One region of the Streptomyces sp. NPDC057445 genome, then DNA from elsewhere that is predicted to be linked to it. Evidence: riboswitches for the same ligand, from Rfam matches in the RefSeq annotation. Region 1 holds a riboswitch; each other region holds the start of a gene.
The links. Region 1 has a riboswitch for thiamine pyrophosphate ahead of thiC (phosphomethylpyrimidine synthase ThiC). Riboswitches for the same ligand answer to the same signal wherever they lie in the genome.
Positions count from the first base shown of each region.

Region 2: linked by a shared signal. The riboswitch ahead of ACFU5O_RS12950 (thiamine ABC transporter substrate binding subunit) and the one ahead of thiC (phosphomethylpyrimidine synthase ThiC) in region 1 are both predicted to bind thiamine pyrophosphate.
Region 3: linked by a shared signal. The riboswitch ahead of thiO (glycine oxidase ThiO) and the one ahead of thiC (phosphomethylpyrimidine synthase ThiC) in region 1 are both predicted to bind thiamine pyrophosphate.

Region 1 is NZ_JBHVDH010000006.1:325,782-330,096, forward strand. It holds gene ACFU5O_RS17175 (SsgA family sporulation/cell division regulator) at 60-494, shown strand; gene ACFU5O_RS17180 (YibE/F family protein) at 582-1,937, opposite strand; TPP riboswitch at 2,009-2,141, shown strand; gene thiC (phosphomethylpyrimidine synthase ThiC) at 2,135-3,934, shown strand.
Region 2 is NZ_JBHVDH010000004.1:373,165-377,479, forward strand. It holds gene ACFU5O_RS12940 (hypothetical protein) at 1-410, opposite strand, end outside; gene rlmN (23S rRNA (adenine(2503)-C(2))-methyltransferase RlmN) at 865-1,971, shown strand; TPP riboswitch at 2,016-2,126, shown strand; gene ACFU5O_RS12950 (thiamine ABC transporter substrate binding subunit) at 2,215-3,309, shown strand; gene ACFU5O_RS12955 (ABC transporter permease) at 3,399-4,315, shown strand, end outside.
Region 3 is NZ_JBHVDH010000001.1:38,990-43,304, reverse strand. It holds gene pknB (Stk1 family PASTA domain-containing Ser/Thr kinase) at 1-485, opposite strand, end outside; gene ACFU5O_RS00195 (thiazole synthase) at 586-1,380, opposite strand; gene thiS (sulfur carrier protein ThiS) at 1,388-1,588, opposite strand; gene thiO (glycine oxidase ThiO) at 1,585-2,781, opposite strand; TPP riboswitch at 2,778-2,892, opposite strand; gene ACFU5O_RS00180 (hypothetical protein) at 2,943-3,287, shown strand; gene ACFU5O_RS00175 (NAD(P)/FAD-dependent oxidoreductase) at 3,312-4,315, shown strand, end outside.

The DNA.
Region 1 (4,315 bases):
GGCGTCAAGAGGGCCTGGAGGATTCCATCCTGGCTGTTTTCATCTACTGCGGGGTACTGATGCGCGAGTCGGTCCAGGCCGAGGTCCTGATGAGCTTCATGGTTTCCGACGAGCTCTCGTTCCGGATCCCGGTGGAACTCCGGTACGAGACGGGAGATCCGTACGCGGTCCGGATGACGTTCCACCTGCCTGGCGACGCGCCCGTGACATGGGCCTTCGGCCGTGAGCTGCTCGTCGACGGCATCAACAGGCCGAGTGGGGACGGAGATGTACGCATCGCCCCGACCGTGGCCGAGGGGCTGTCCGACGTCTCCATCCGGCTCCAGGTCGGCGGTGACCGGGCGCTGTTCCGGGCGAGTGCCGCACCCCTGGTGGCTTTTCTCGACCGGACCGACAAGCTGGTGCCGCTCGGGCAGGAGCGCACGCTGGGTGACTTCGAGGACCATCTGGAGGCGGCACTCGGGCGCATCCTCACGGAGGAGAACGCGGGCTGAGGCATCTCCCGCCCCGCCCTGACGCCCCGCCCCCGTGCGTGGCGGTGTGCTGCCCGTGCCACGGTCTGCCGCGTCAGGCCCGCCACGTCACTTCTTGCGCCTGCGTCCCCTGCCGCCGCGTACCGCCGCCGCACCCGCGCCGGCCGTCGGTCGGTCGGCGGAGACGACCAGGGCAGCCAGCGCCGTGGTCACCGGCACCGACGCGACCAGACCGATCGATCCGACCAGCGTCCGTACGATCTCCACTGCCACCAGCTCGCTGTTGGCCACCGTCCCCACGCTGGATCGCGCGATCGAGAAGAGCAGCAGGAGCGGCAACGACGCGCCTGCGTAGGCGAGCACGAGCGTGTTGACGACCGAGGCGATGTGGTCCCGGCCGATCCGGATGGCGGACTGGTAGAGCCTGCGCGGCCCCATCGTGGGATCCGCCTGGTGCAGCTCCCAGACGGCCGATGTCTGGGTCACCGTCACATCGTCGAGCACACCGAGCGAACCGATGATCACGCCTGCCAGCAGCAGCCCGGACATGTCGATGCCCGGGTACAGGCCGTGGATGAGCCCGGTGTTGTCGTCCGTGTTCCCGCTCAGTGCAGCCCAGCCGATGAAGAGCGAACCGAGCAGCCCGATCAGCAGCAGTGAGATGAGTGTGCCGAGCACGGCCACCGAGGTACGGGCGGACAGCCCATGGCACATGTAGAGCGCGATCAGCATGATCGCGCTCGCCCCGACCACGGCCACGACCAGCGGATTCGAGCCCTGAAGGATCGCGGGCAGGATGAACAGCGTCAGTACGGCGAAGCTCGCGGCCAGCGCGATCAGGGCCATCACCCCGCGCATCCGCCCCACCAGAACGACCACCAGCGCGAAGATCCCGGCCAGCAGCGCCATCGGGAACCCGCGGTCCACGTCGGAGACCGAGTACTGAAGATCGGGCGGGGCGTCAGGAGCGTAGGCCACCACCACGCCCTGGCCCTTGTGCAGTTGCCGCGGCGCGTCCGGCTGCACGATCTCGACGAACGTACGTCCCTTGTCCTTGCCGGTTGTGACCTCGACGGTGGCCCGTGCGCACGTGCCTCGCTGTGAATTGACCGCTTCGCGGCCCTCAGGGGTCGAGGTGTCCCCGGTCGGCGGCACCTGTGCGGCGTTCACGTCCTTGCAGTCGACCTGCTCGACCTTCACCACCTTCCCCTCCTGGGTCTCCCGGTCGAACCCGACACCGGTGCGCTCGTGGCCGGGGATGCCGCCCGGCCAGAGGACGACGAGCCCCACGAGAACCGCGGTTGCGAAAGGAATCAGCACCGCGGCGATGACCCGCCTCAGATGACGGGACACGGGCGCTGCGGGGCCGTGTGCGTGGGCATGGACGTGATCGGCGGCATGATCGCCGGCGCTGCCGTCGCCGGCCCTGTCGTTCGGTTCGGGCGTTCGCTGTGAGGAAGTCACAGCCAGATCATCGCAAGAACGAAAGAGGCCCACTGTTCACCGCGCCAGACAGGGCGCTAGCGTGGTGGGGCCTTTGCACACGCGGGAGCTCGGAGCACCGGGCTGAGAGGGCGCTGACCTCCGTAGATCCTTACGGGACAGCTGCGCCGACCGCCGAACCTGTTACCGGGTAATGCCGGCGTAGGGAGTAGGTCACGATGACCGTTCAGGACACACGCACGCCTGCCTCCAGCTCGAACGAGGGCGAGAGTGAGAGCGGGAAGTCCATCGGCTGGCACAAGGGGTACGTCGAGGGTTCCCGCCCCGACATCCGGGTGCCGGTCCGTCAGGTGCACCTCACCAACGGCAAGGACGTGACGCTTTACGACACATCCGGGCCGTACACCGATCCGAACATCGAGACGGACGTCCGCCGGGGTCTGCCTCCGCTCCGCGAGAACTGGATCATCGGCCGGGGCGACACCGAGGAGTACGCCGGCCGTCCCGTCCGCCCGGAGGACGACGGGGTGAAGCACACCTCCCCGCGCGGTGGGCTGCGCAACCTCGACGCGGTGTTCCCGGGCCGGCCGCGGCAGCCCCGCAGGGGCCGCGGGGGACAGGCGGTGACTCAGCTCGCGTACGCCCGCCGCGGCGAGATCACACCGGAAATGGAGTACGTGGCGATCCGGGAGAACGTCTCCCCCGAGGTCGTTCGCGAGGAGATCGCCGCCGGCCGTGCGGTGCTGCCGGCCAACGTCAACCACCCGGAGATCGAGCCGATGATCATCGGCAAGCGGTTCCTGGTGAAAGTCAACGCCAACATCGGCAACTCCGCGGTGACCTCCTCGATCGAGGAGGAGGTCGAGAAGATGACCTGGGCGACCCGCTGGGGCGCGGACACCGTCATGGACCTCTCCACCGGCCGCAACATCCACACCACCCGCGAGTGGGTGCTGCGCAACTCCCCCGTGCCGATCGGCACGGTCCCCCTCTACCAGGCGCTCGAGAAGGTGGACGGCCGTGCCGAGGAGCTGACCTGGGAGATCTACAAGGACACCGTCATCGAGCAGGCCGAGCAGGGCGTCGACTACATGACCGTCCACGCGGGTGTGCTGCTCCGTTACGTGCCCCTCACCGCGCGCCGCAAGACCGGCATCGTCTCGCGCGGCGGCTCCATCATGGCGGCCTGGTGTCTGGCACACCACAAGGAGTCGTTCCTGTACGAGAACTTCGAGGAGCTCTGCGAGATCCTCGCGGCGTACGACGTCACGTACTCGCTCGGCGACGGCCTGCGACCCGGCTCGATCGCCGACGCCAACGACGAGGCGCAGTTCGCGGAGTTGAGGACCCTCGGGGAACTCAACACGATCGCCAAGCGCCACCACGTACAGACCATGATCGAGGGCCCGGGCCATGTCCCGATGCACAAGATCAAGGAGAACATCGACCTCCAGCAGGAGATCTGCGAAGAGGCGCCGTTCTACACTCTGGGCCCCCTCACGACCGATGTGGCACCGGCGTACGACCACATCACCTCCGGTATCGGAGCCGCCATGATCGCCTGGTGGGGTACGGCGATGCTCTGCTACGTCACGCCCAAGGAGCACCTGGGCCTGCCGAACCGGGACGACGTCAAGACCGGTGTCATCACCTACAAGATCGCGGCTCATGCCGCCGATCTCGCCAAGGGGCACCCGGGAGCGCAGGAGTGGGACGACGCGCTCTCCGACGCGCGCTTCGAGTTCCGTTGGGAGGACCAGTTCAACCTGGCCCTGGACCCGGACACGGCAAGGGAGTTCCACGACGAGACACTGCCGGCGGAGCCGGCGAAGACCGCACATTTCTGTTCGATGTGCGGACCGAAGTTCTGCTCGATGAAGATCAGCAGGAGCATCGCGGAGCAGTTCGGCGGTGACGAGCCGGCCTCGACGGATGCGGAGATCGCCGAGGGCATGCTCCAGAAGTCCAAGGAGTTCGCGGCGAGCGGCAACCGGGTCTACCTGCCGCTTGTGGACTGATTCGACACACGGCGATGCCCCGGTCGATCGCTTCGGCCGGGGCATCGCGGGTACATGGGGGCGGTACGACCGCCCCCATGGGCTCCGCCCGGACTTCCGGCATCCGGCGAGTCATCATGCACCCGTCCTCTTCCCGCACTTGTGGTGAGCTTCCCGGCCGCGGTCCCGCAGTGAGGGCGACCGCACCGGCAGCGGTGACGCGCAGAATCGACAGCCCTTCGCGGCGAGGAACCGCTGCCTCGACGCCCGAACCGGCCGAGTGACCGCCGAGGGCCGATTCATGACGGTAGGTCACCGTTCCTGCAGTGATGCGGACGGTCCTTCAGCGTCGAAACGGAGACGGTTTCATCGCAGGTAGGTGAACCTTTCACCAGTTTCCGG
Region 2 (4,315 bases), on a different contig from region 1:
GAGTCCCAGAGGACGGGATCCACGCGCTCGTGGGCGTACTGCAGTGTGAAGGGCACCAGTACGGCCATGGAGCCGAAGGCGATCAGCACCAGGGCGATGTTCGCGACCTCGTCCGCGTAGGTCTCCAGCCAGACGTGGGTGCCCTCGTCGGCAAGCGCCCCCACGATCGCCAGCGCGGTGAAGACGACCACGTCCGCCACCTCAAGGATCTTGAGGGATGTGCCGGGATGCAGGATCCGTCCCGCGACGACCATGACGACGGAGACCGCGAGTGCGAGTCCCACCGCCAGCCCGAAGCGGCCGGGGCCGGCGAGAATCGAGAAGATGATCCACGGAGCCATCCCCACCACGGGGCTGTCGAGCGCGCCTGCCAGCCACTTGCCTCCTGCGGAATCAGCCACGGCCTTCATGGGCCAACCTTCCGGATCACGACAACCCGAGTTCCAGCCTGACTCCGGAGCACGGGGTTCGCGCGGTGAGGGCGCCGCAGCCCGACGCAACGGAACGGACGCAGTTCCTGCTTCTGCTCCGCCGATCGGCAACCGCACGGTTGTGACATTGCGCCGGCCAGGATGGAGGAACTGACATGGAAGACCTGCTTGGTTTCCGCCCGACCAGCGTCGTGCCCTGATACGGATGCGCGTGCTGACGCGGATGCGCGTGCTGTTCCCGCAGGGCTGGAGGGTGACAGCCGACATCCGGATGAGGCCGTCGGATGACGGGACGACCAGCCAGAACGTCACCAGTCGCGGTCCTCGGCGGGTCGTGCGAGGGGCCCGCCGATGACCGGCGGCGAGCGGCGACGCCCACCTGCTCGACAGGGCCCCCAGGCCACCGGATTCCGTCTGCGACACTGGTAGGACCATGCCCAAGCCCGGAGAACTCACTTTCGTCGCGCCGCGCGGAGCCAAGAAGCCCCCGCGGCATCTCGCCGACCTCACGCCCGCCGAGCGCAAGGAGGCCGTTGCCGCGATCGGCGAGAAGCCGTTTCGCGCCAAGCAGCTGTCGCAGCACTACTTCGCTCGGTACGCCCACGACCCCGGTCAGTGGACCGACATCCCCTCGGCCGCGCGTGAGCGGCTCGCGGCGGAGCTGCTGCCCGATCTGATGTCCGTCGTCCGGCACATCTCGTGCGACGACGACACGACCCGCAAGACGCTGTGGCGCCTGCATGACGGGACGCTCGTCGAGTCCGTGCTGATGCGCTACCCGGACCGGGTGACGATGTGCATCTCCTCGCAGGCCGGCTGCGGCATGAACTGCCCGTTCTGCGCCACCGGCCAGGCCGGGCTGGACCGCAATCTGTCCACGGCCGAGATCGTGCACCAGATCGTGGACGGCATGCGGGCGCTGCGCGACGGAGAGGTCCCGGGCGGGCCGGCCCGGCTGAGCAACATCGTCTTCATGGGCATGGGCGAGCCGCTCGCCAACTACAAGCGGGTCGTCGGCGCCATCCGCAGGCTCACCGATCCCGAGCCGGACGGCCTCGGCATCTCGCAGCGCGGGATCACCGTCTCCACGGTCGGCCTCGTCCCTGCGATGCTGCGGTTCGCCGACGAGGGCTTCAAGTGCCGGCTCGCCGTCTCGCTGCACGCTCCCGACGACGAGCTCCGCGACACCCTCGTGCCGGTGAACACGCGCTGGAAGGTGCGGGAGGTGCTGGACGCCGCCTGGGACTACGCGGCGAAGTCCGGTCGCCGGATCTCCATCGAGTACGCCCTGATCCGCGACATCAACGACCAGGCATGGCGTGGTGACCTGCTGGGCCGGCTGCTCAAGGGCAAGCGGGTCCATGTCAACCTGATCCCGCTCAACCCGACCCCGGGCTCGAAGTGGACGGCCTCCCGCCCCGAGGACGAGAAGGCGTTCGTCGACGCGATCGCCGCTCATGGAGTGCCCGTCACCGTGCGCGACACCCGGGGGCAGGAGATCGACGGGGCGTGCGGACAGCTCGCGGCTTCCGAGCGCTAGCGGGCCGCCCGAAGGGCCCATGTAACCTGGGCTCGAACATTTGCATATTCCGACAGGGGAGCGCCACAGCGCTGAGAGTGCGGTGACCGTCAGACCGCAGACCCTCTGAACCTCGCCCGGGTCATTCCGGGTAGGAAGTTCGGACGAGACTCAAGCTGTTGCGCCCTGCCCGGCTCCGGATCGAAGGATCCGAGAACCGGGCAGGGCCGCGTCTCTTCCTGGTCATGTCCAGGAGGAATCTCAGTGAGCACCACCAAGAAGATCACGGTCGCGGCGCTGGCCGCGGCCCTCGGCGTCAGTACGCTCGCGGCCTGCGGCGGGGAGGACAAGGACAACGCCTCCGGCTCTGGATCCGGTTCCAAGACCGTGACGCTCGTCAGCCACGACTCCTTCAACGCCACCCCCGCGGTGCTCAAGGAGTTCACCCGGCAGACCGGGTACACGGTCAAGGTGCTGAAGAGCGGTGACGCCGTAGAGGCCCTCAACAAGGAGATCCTCACCAAGGGCTCTCCGCAGGGCGACGTGTTCTTCGGAGTCGACAACACCACCCTCTCCAGGGCCCTCGACAACGAGCTCTTCACGCCGTACGAGGCCAAGGGCCTGGAGCGGGTCCCCGAGACCCTCCAGCTCGACAAGGACAAGCACCGGGTCACGCCCGTCGACACCGGCGACATCTGCGTCAACTACGACAAGAAGTACTTCGCGGACAGGAAGCTGGCCCCGCCGCAGTCCCTCGAGGACCTCGCGAAGCCCGCATACAAGAACCTCCTGGTCGTCGAGAACGCCGAGCGTTCCTCGCCCGGCCTCGGCTTCCTCCTCGGCACCGCATCCGCGTACGGCGACTCGGGCTGGCAGGACTACTGGAAGAAGCTGAAGGCGAACGGCGTGAAGGTCGTCGACAGCTGGGAGCTCGCCTACAACCAGGAGTTCTCCGGCTCCGCCGGCGGCAAGGAGGCCAAGGGCGACCGGCCGCTCGTGGTCTCGTACGCATCCAGCCCGCCGGTCGAGGTGCTCTTCGCCGAGCCGCAGCCCAAGGAGGCACCGACGGGGGTCTCCACGGGCACGTGCTTCCGGCAGACCGAGGCCGCGGGTCTCCTCAAGGGTGCGAAGAACGAGGCGGGGGGCAAGGCCCTGCTGGACTTCCTGATCAGCAAGAAGTTCCAGGAGGACATGCCGCTCAACATGTTCGTGAACCCGGTGGCCGAGGACGCGAAGCTGCCCGCACTGTTCACCGAGTTCGGTGAGGTGGTCGCCGCGCCGCGGACCATGGCTCCGGAGAAGATCGCCGACAACCGAGACCAGTGGATCGAGTCGTGGTCCTCACTCGTCCTGAAGTAGACGCCCCACCGGCCGGGAGCGCGTCCCCGCGCGGGAAGTCGTACGCGCGCGGGAACGCGCTCCGCGGGAACGCGGCGCGGCTCGCCCTGATGGCCGTGCCCGTCGCGTTCTTCGCCGTCTTCTTCGCCTATCCCGTGACCGCGATCGTCGGTCGCGGGCTCCAGGTGCAGGGCGCCTGGCAGTTGGGCCGCATCGGAGACGTCGTCGGCCGCCCGGACATTCTCGACGTCCTCTGGTTCACCCTGTGGCAGGCGCTCGCCTCCACCGCGTTGACACTGCTGCTCGCCCTCCCCGGCGCGTATGTCTTCGCCCGGTTCGACTTCCCGGGGAAGCAGTTCCTGCGCGCGGTCGTCACCGTGCCGTTCGTGCTGCCGACCGTGGTCGTCGGTACGGCCTTCCTGGCAATGCTCGGGCGCGGCGGACTGCTCGACGAACTCTGGGGCGTACGCCTCGACACGACGGTCTGGGCCATCCTCCTCGCGCATGTCTTCTTCAACTACGCGGTCGTCGTACGGACCGTGGGCGGCCTGTGGTCGCAGCTGGACCCCCGCCAGGAGGAGGCGGCCCGGGTCCTGGGCGCGGGGCGGTTCGCCGCATGGCGGCGCGTCACCCTGCCCGCTCTGACCCCGGCCGTGGCCGCCGCGGCCCTGATGGTGTTCCTCTTCACCTTCACCTCCTTCGGCGTCGTGAAGATCCTGGGCGGCCCCGCGTACTCCACGCTCGAAGTGGAGATCTACCGGCAGACCGCCGACCGGCTCGACCTCTCGACCGCAGCCGTGCTGACGCTGGTGCAGTTCGCGGCGGTCGGCGCGATCCTCGCCGTGCACGCCTGGACCGTACGGCGGCGTGAGTCCGCCCTGCGGCTCGTCGACCCCGCGCACACATCGCGGCGGCCGCGGGGAGCCGGCCAGTGGGCGCTGCTGGCAGCCGTCCTCGCCACTGTCGTGCTGCTGATCCTGACGCCTCTCGGGGTGCTGATCGAGCGGTCGCTCGACGGTCCCGGCGG
Region 3 (4,315 bases), on a different contig from region 1:
AGCCCGAAGTCGGCGACCTTGACCCGGCCGTCGTCGCCGATCAGGACGTTCTCCGGCTTCATGTCCCGGTGCACGAACCCGGCCCGGTGCGCCGCCCCGAGCGCGGCGAGCACGGGTTCGAGGATGTCGAGCGCGGCCCGCGGCTGGAGCGCGCCGCGCTCGCGCAGTACGTCGCGAAGGGTGCACCCGGCGACGTACTCCATCGCCAGATAGACGTACGCGTCCTGTGCCCCCTGGTCGTAGACGCCCACCACATTGGGGTGCGACAGCCGCGCCACGGACTTGGCCTCACGGATGAAGCGCTCCACGAACGAGGCGTCCGTCGCGAGCGCCGGGTGCATCACCTTGAGGGCGAGCACCCGGTCGAGCCGGATGTCCACGGCCCGGTAGACCGTGGCCATGCCACCGACGGCGACCCGCGCGTCGACGCGGTAGCGGCCGTCGAGCAGCTGCCCGACAAGGGGGTCCTGAAGGGTCGTATCCACGCACGCGAGTCTACGAGCAGTGCGGCGTCCCCTCGCCCCCTCGGGCCGGCCCCGGGGCAGTACTGAAGCGCATCCGTGACGAGCGGGAGTGACCGATCCCTCAGAACGCCGGGCGTTCCGGGTCCAGCACCGCGCGGCCCTCCACCGGGGACGAGGCCTCGGCGAAGTGGCGGCGGGGGATACGGCCCGCGCGGTGGGCCAGGCGGCCCGCCTCCACCGCATGCCGCATGGCCTCGGCCATCAGGACGGGTTCCTGGGCCCGGGTGACCGCGGAGGCGAGCATCACGGCCGAGCACCCGAGCTCCATCGCCAGCGCGGCGTCCGACGCCGTGCCCGCCCCCGCGTCCAGGATCACCGGTACGCCCGCCTGCTCGGCGATGAGCTGGAAGTTGTGCGGGTTGCGGATACCGAGCCCCGACCCGATCGGCGAGCCGAGCGGCATGATCGCCGCACAGCCCGCCTCCTCCAGCCTGCGCGCCAGCACCGGGTCGTCATTGGTGTACGGAAGGACGGTGAAGCCGTCGTCGACCAGCACCTCCGCCGCGTCCAGGAGCTCGACCGGGTCGGGCAGCAGCGTGCGCTCGTCCGCGACCACCTCCAGCTTGATCCAGTGCGTCCCGAGCGCCTCGCGGGCGAGCCGTGCCGTCAGAACCGCCTCACCCGCTGTGAAACAGCCCGCGGTGTTCGGCAGGACGCGGATGTCCAGCCGGTCCAGCACCGACAGCACGGAACCCCGTACCGTCGGGTCCAGCCGCCGCATCGCCACCGTCGTGAGCTGTGTGCCGCTCGCGACCAGCGCCCGCTCCAGTACGTCGAGGCTCGGCGCCCCGCCCGTACCCATGATCAGCCGGGACGAGAACGCCACCCCGCCCAGCACAAAACGATCGTCCGCCATGAGCCCGTCAGCCTCCCTGCACCGCGGTCAGGACCTCGACCCGGTCGCCGTCGCCGAGCAGGGTTCCGGACCACTCGCCGCGGGGGACGACGGTCTCGTTGACGGCCGCCGCCACCCCGGAGGGCGCAGCCGTCAGCGTCGCCACCAGGACGTCCAGCGTCGTACCCGCCGCGATGTCCCGCGGCTTTCCGTTCACGGACACGGTCATACGGACAGCTCCTGACGTACGGGAGAAAAGCGGCGAGGGGTGAAGGCGCGTGCCTCTTCCGGCAGCTCGCCGGTGACGAGCGCCTGCGCCATGACGTCGCCCGTCACCGGTGTGAGCAGTACACCGTTGCGGTAGTGGCCGGTGGCCAGCAGCAGCCCCGGCAGTTCGGTCGGTCCGAGCAGCGGCGCGTTGTCCGGCGAACCGGGGCGCAGCCCCGCGCGCGTCTCGGTGAGCGGCAGCTCCGTGATGCCCGGAACGAGCTCGTGCGCGTCGCGCAGCAGCTCGTACACGCCGCCCGCCGTGACCGTCGTGTCCCAGCCGAGCTCCTCGGTCGTCGCCCCCACGACCAGCTCCCCGTTCTCGCGGGGCACCAGATAGACCTGGCTCCCGCGCACCACGGCCCGTACCGTCCGCGACAGGAACGGCGCGTACGGGCGGGGCACCGTCAGCCGCAGCACCTGCCCCTTCACCGGCCGCACCGGCGGTACGACCTCCTCCGGTACGCCGTCCAGCCGGCCGCTGAGACTGCCAGCGGCCAGCACCACCCGCCCGGCGGCCACCTCGTGGTCCGCCCCGGAGCCCTCGGCCCCGGCCGGGCCGCCCTCGCGGAGTACGGCTCCGGTCACCCGGTCCCGCACTACCGAGAGCCGCTGCGCCCAGCTGCGGTGGAAGGTCACTCCCGCCCGCTCGCACGCCACGACCAGCGCCTTCGCGAGGCGCCGGGGATCGATCTGGTGGTCGCCGTCGACCCGCAGCCCGCCCCTCACTCCGGGTGCGAGCATCGGCTCGAGGCGCCGGCACTCACGGCCGGTGAGCCACTCCGACTCCAGCCCCGACCGGCGCTGCAGCGCGTGCAGTTCGCGCAGATGCGCCCGGTCGTCCGTGTCGAGCGCGACGGCGAGGGTGCCGCAGGAGCGGTACCCGGTGTCCTGACCGCTCGCTTCCTGAAGCTCCGCGACGAACTCCGGGTAGCGCCGCGCGGAGGCGAGATTGAGGCCGAGGAGCGTCTCCTCGCCGTAGTGGAGCTCGGTCACCGCGGCGAGCATGCCCGCCGCGACCTGTGCGGCCCCGCCGCCCGGCTCGGGGTCGGCGAGCGCGGTGCGCAGTCCGCGCTGGGCCGCCCGCCAGGCCGTGACCAGGCCGATGATTCCGCCCCCGATGACCAGCACATCCGCAGACGTACGTGAACGCATGGGTGTCCGGACCCTCCCTTCGCCGGCATGACCCGGATCAGGTTCGTACGGTCGGAGGCCGCCTCAGCCTCCCTCTCAGCCCGGTGCGTCCGGGCTCCCGCGATCAGCAGTACGGTGGCCAGCCTAACCCCCACCCCCAACTCGCAGTAAGGGAGCCCGCTGTGGCCCGCTCGCTCGACGGACTCGTACTCGCGCCGGTCGCCGACCAGGCCCCGGGCCAGGTCGGCACCAGGACCCGGTTCACCTACCACGAGCAGGAGGGCCGGATCTGGGCGGACTACACGGGCGGTGACGTGGTCCGGGGGCATCTCGTCGGCACCCGTGAGGGCGACCGGCTGGACTTCCGCTACGTACAGCTGAAGCAGGACGGCACCACGTCGTCGGGGCACTGCGTGTCCACGGTCGTCGAGCTGCCCGACGGGCGGGTCAGGCTGGACGAGGCCTGGGAGTGGGAGTCCCAGCAGGGCAGTGGTACGAGCGTGGTGGAGCAAGTGTCTTCTGATTGATCGTCAGATTGTTAGGCTGGACCGGTGAGTGAGCAAACGGCGCAGCGCCGAGTCGTCATCGTCGGGGCCGGAATGGCCGGTGTCCAGACCGCCGTCGCCCTGCGCGAACGGGGCTTCGCAGGCTCCGTCACCCTCATCGGCGCCGAGCCGCACCAGCCGTACGACCGGCCCCCGCTCTCCAAGGCCGTCCTGCTCGGCAATGCGGAGGGATCGGCCCTCGACATCGATTTCGAGGCGCTCGCCGTGGACCTCCGGCTGGGCCGCGAGGTGACCGGTCTGCGGCCCGGGGCCCATGAGCTCGACACCGCGGCAGGACCCGTCGGCTACGACACCCTCGTGATCGCCACCGGAGCGGAGCCCATCACGCTCCCCGGCACAGAAGGCGTCCAGGGCGTCCATCTGCTGCGCACGCTCGATGACGCGGAACGGCTGCGTCCGGTGCTGGAGCGGCAGCACGACATCGCGGTCGTCGGAGCCGGCTGGATCGGCGCGGAGTTCGCCACCGCCGCCCGCGCGGCCGGCTGCCGGGTCACCGTCGTCGAGGCCGCCGACCGTCCCCTCGCGGGCGCCCTGCCCGCCGAGGTCACCGCGCCGATGGCCGGCTGGTACGCGGAGAGCGGCGCGGAACTCGTCACGAACGCCCGGGTCGTGGGCGTCGAACCGGACGCCGTCGTCCTCGCGGAGGGCTCCGGGGAACGGCGCAGGATGCCGGCCGGAGCCGTGGTCGTCGGTATCGGCGCGCGTCCCGCCACCGGCTGGCTCGAGGGCTCTGGCATCGCCATCGGCCCGGACCGCTCCATCACCGCGGACGCACACCTGCGCACCTCACTGCCCGATGTGTACGCGGTCGGCGACTGCGCGTCCTTCCCTTCCGCGCGCTACGGCGAGCGGCTGCTCGTGCACCACTGGGACAACGCCCTCCAGGGTCCGCGCACGGTCGCCGCCAACGTCGTCGGCGGCGCGGCCGGGGAGGAGCCGCGGCACTACGATCCCGTTCCCTACTTCTGGTCCGAGCAGTTCGGACGTTT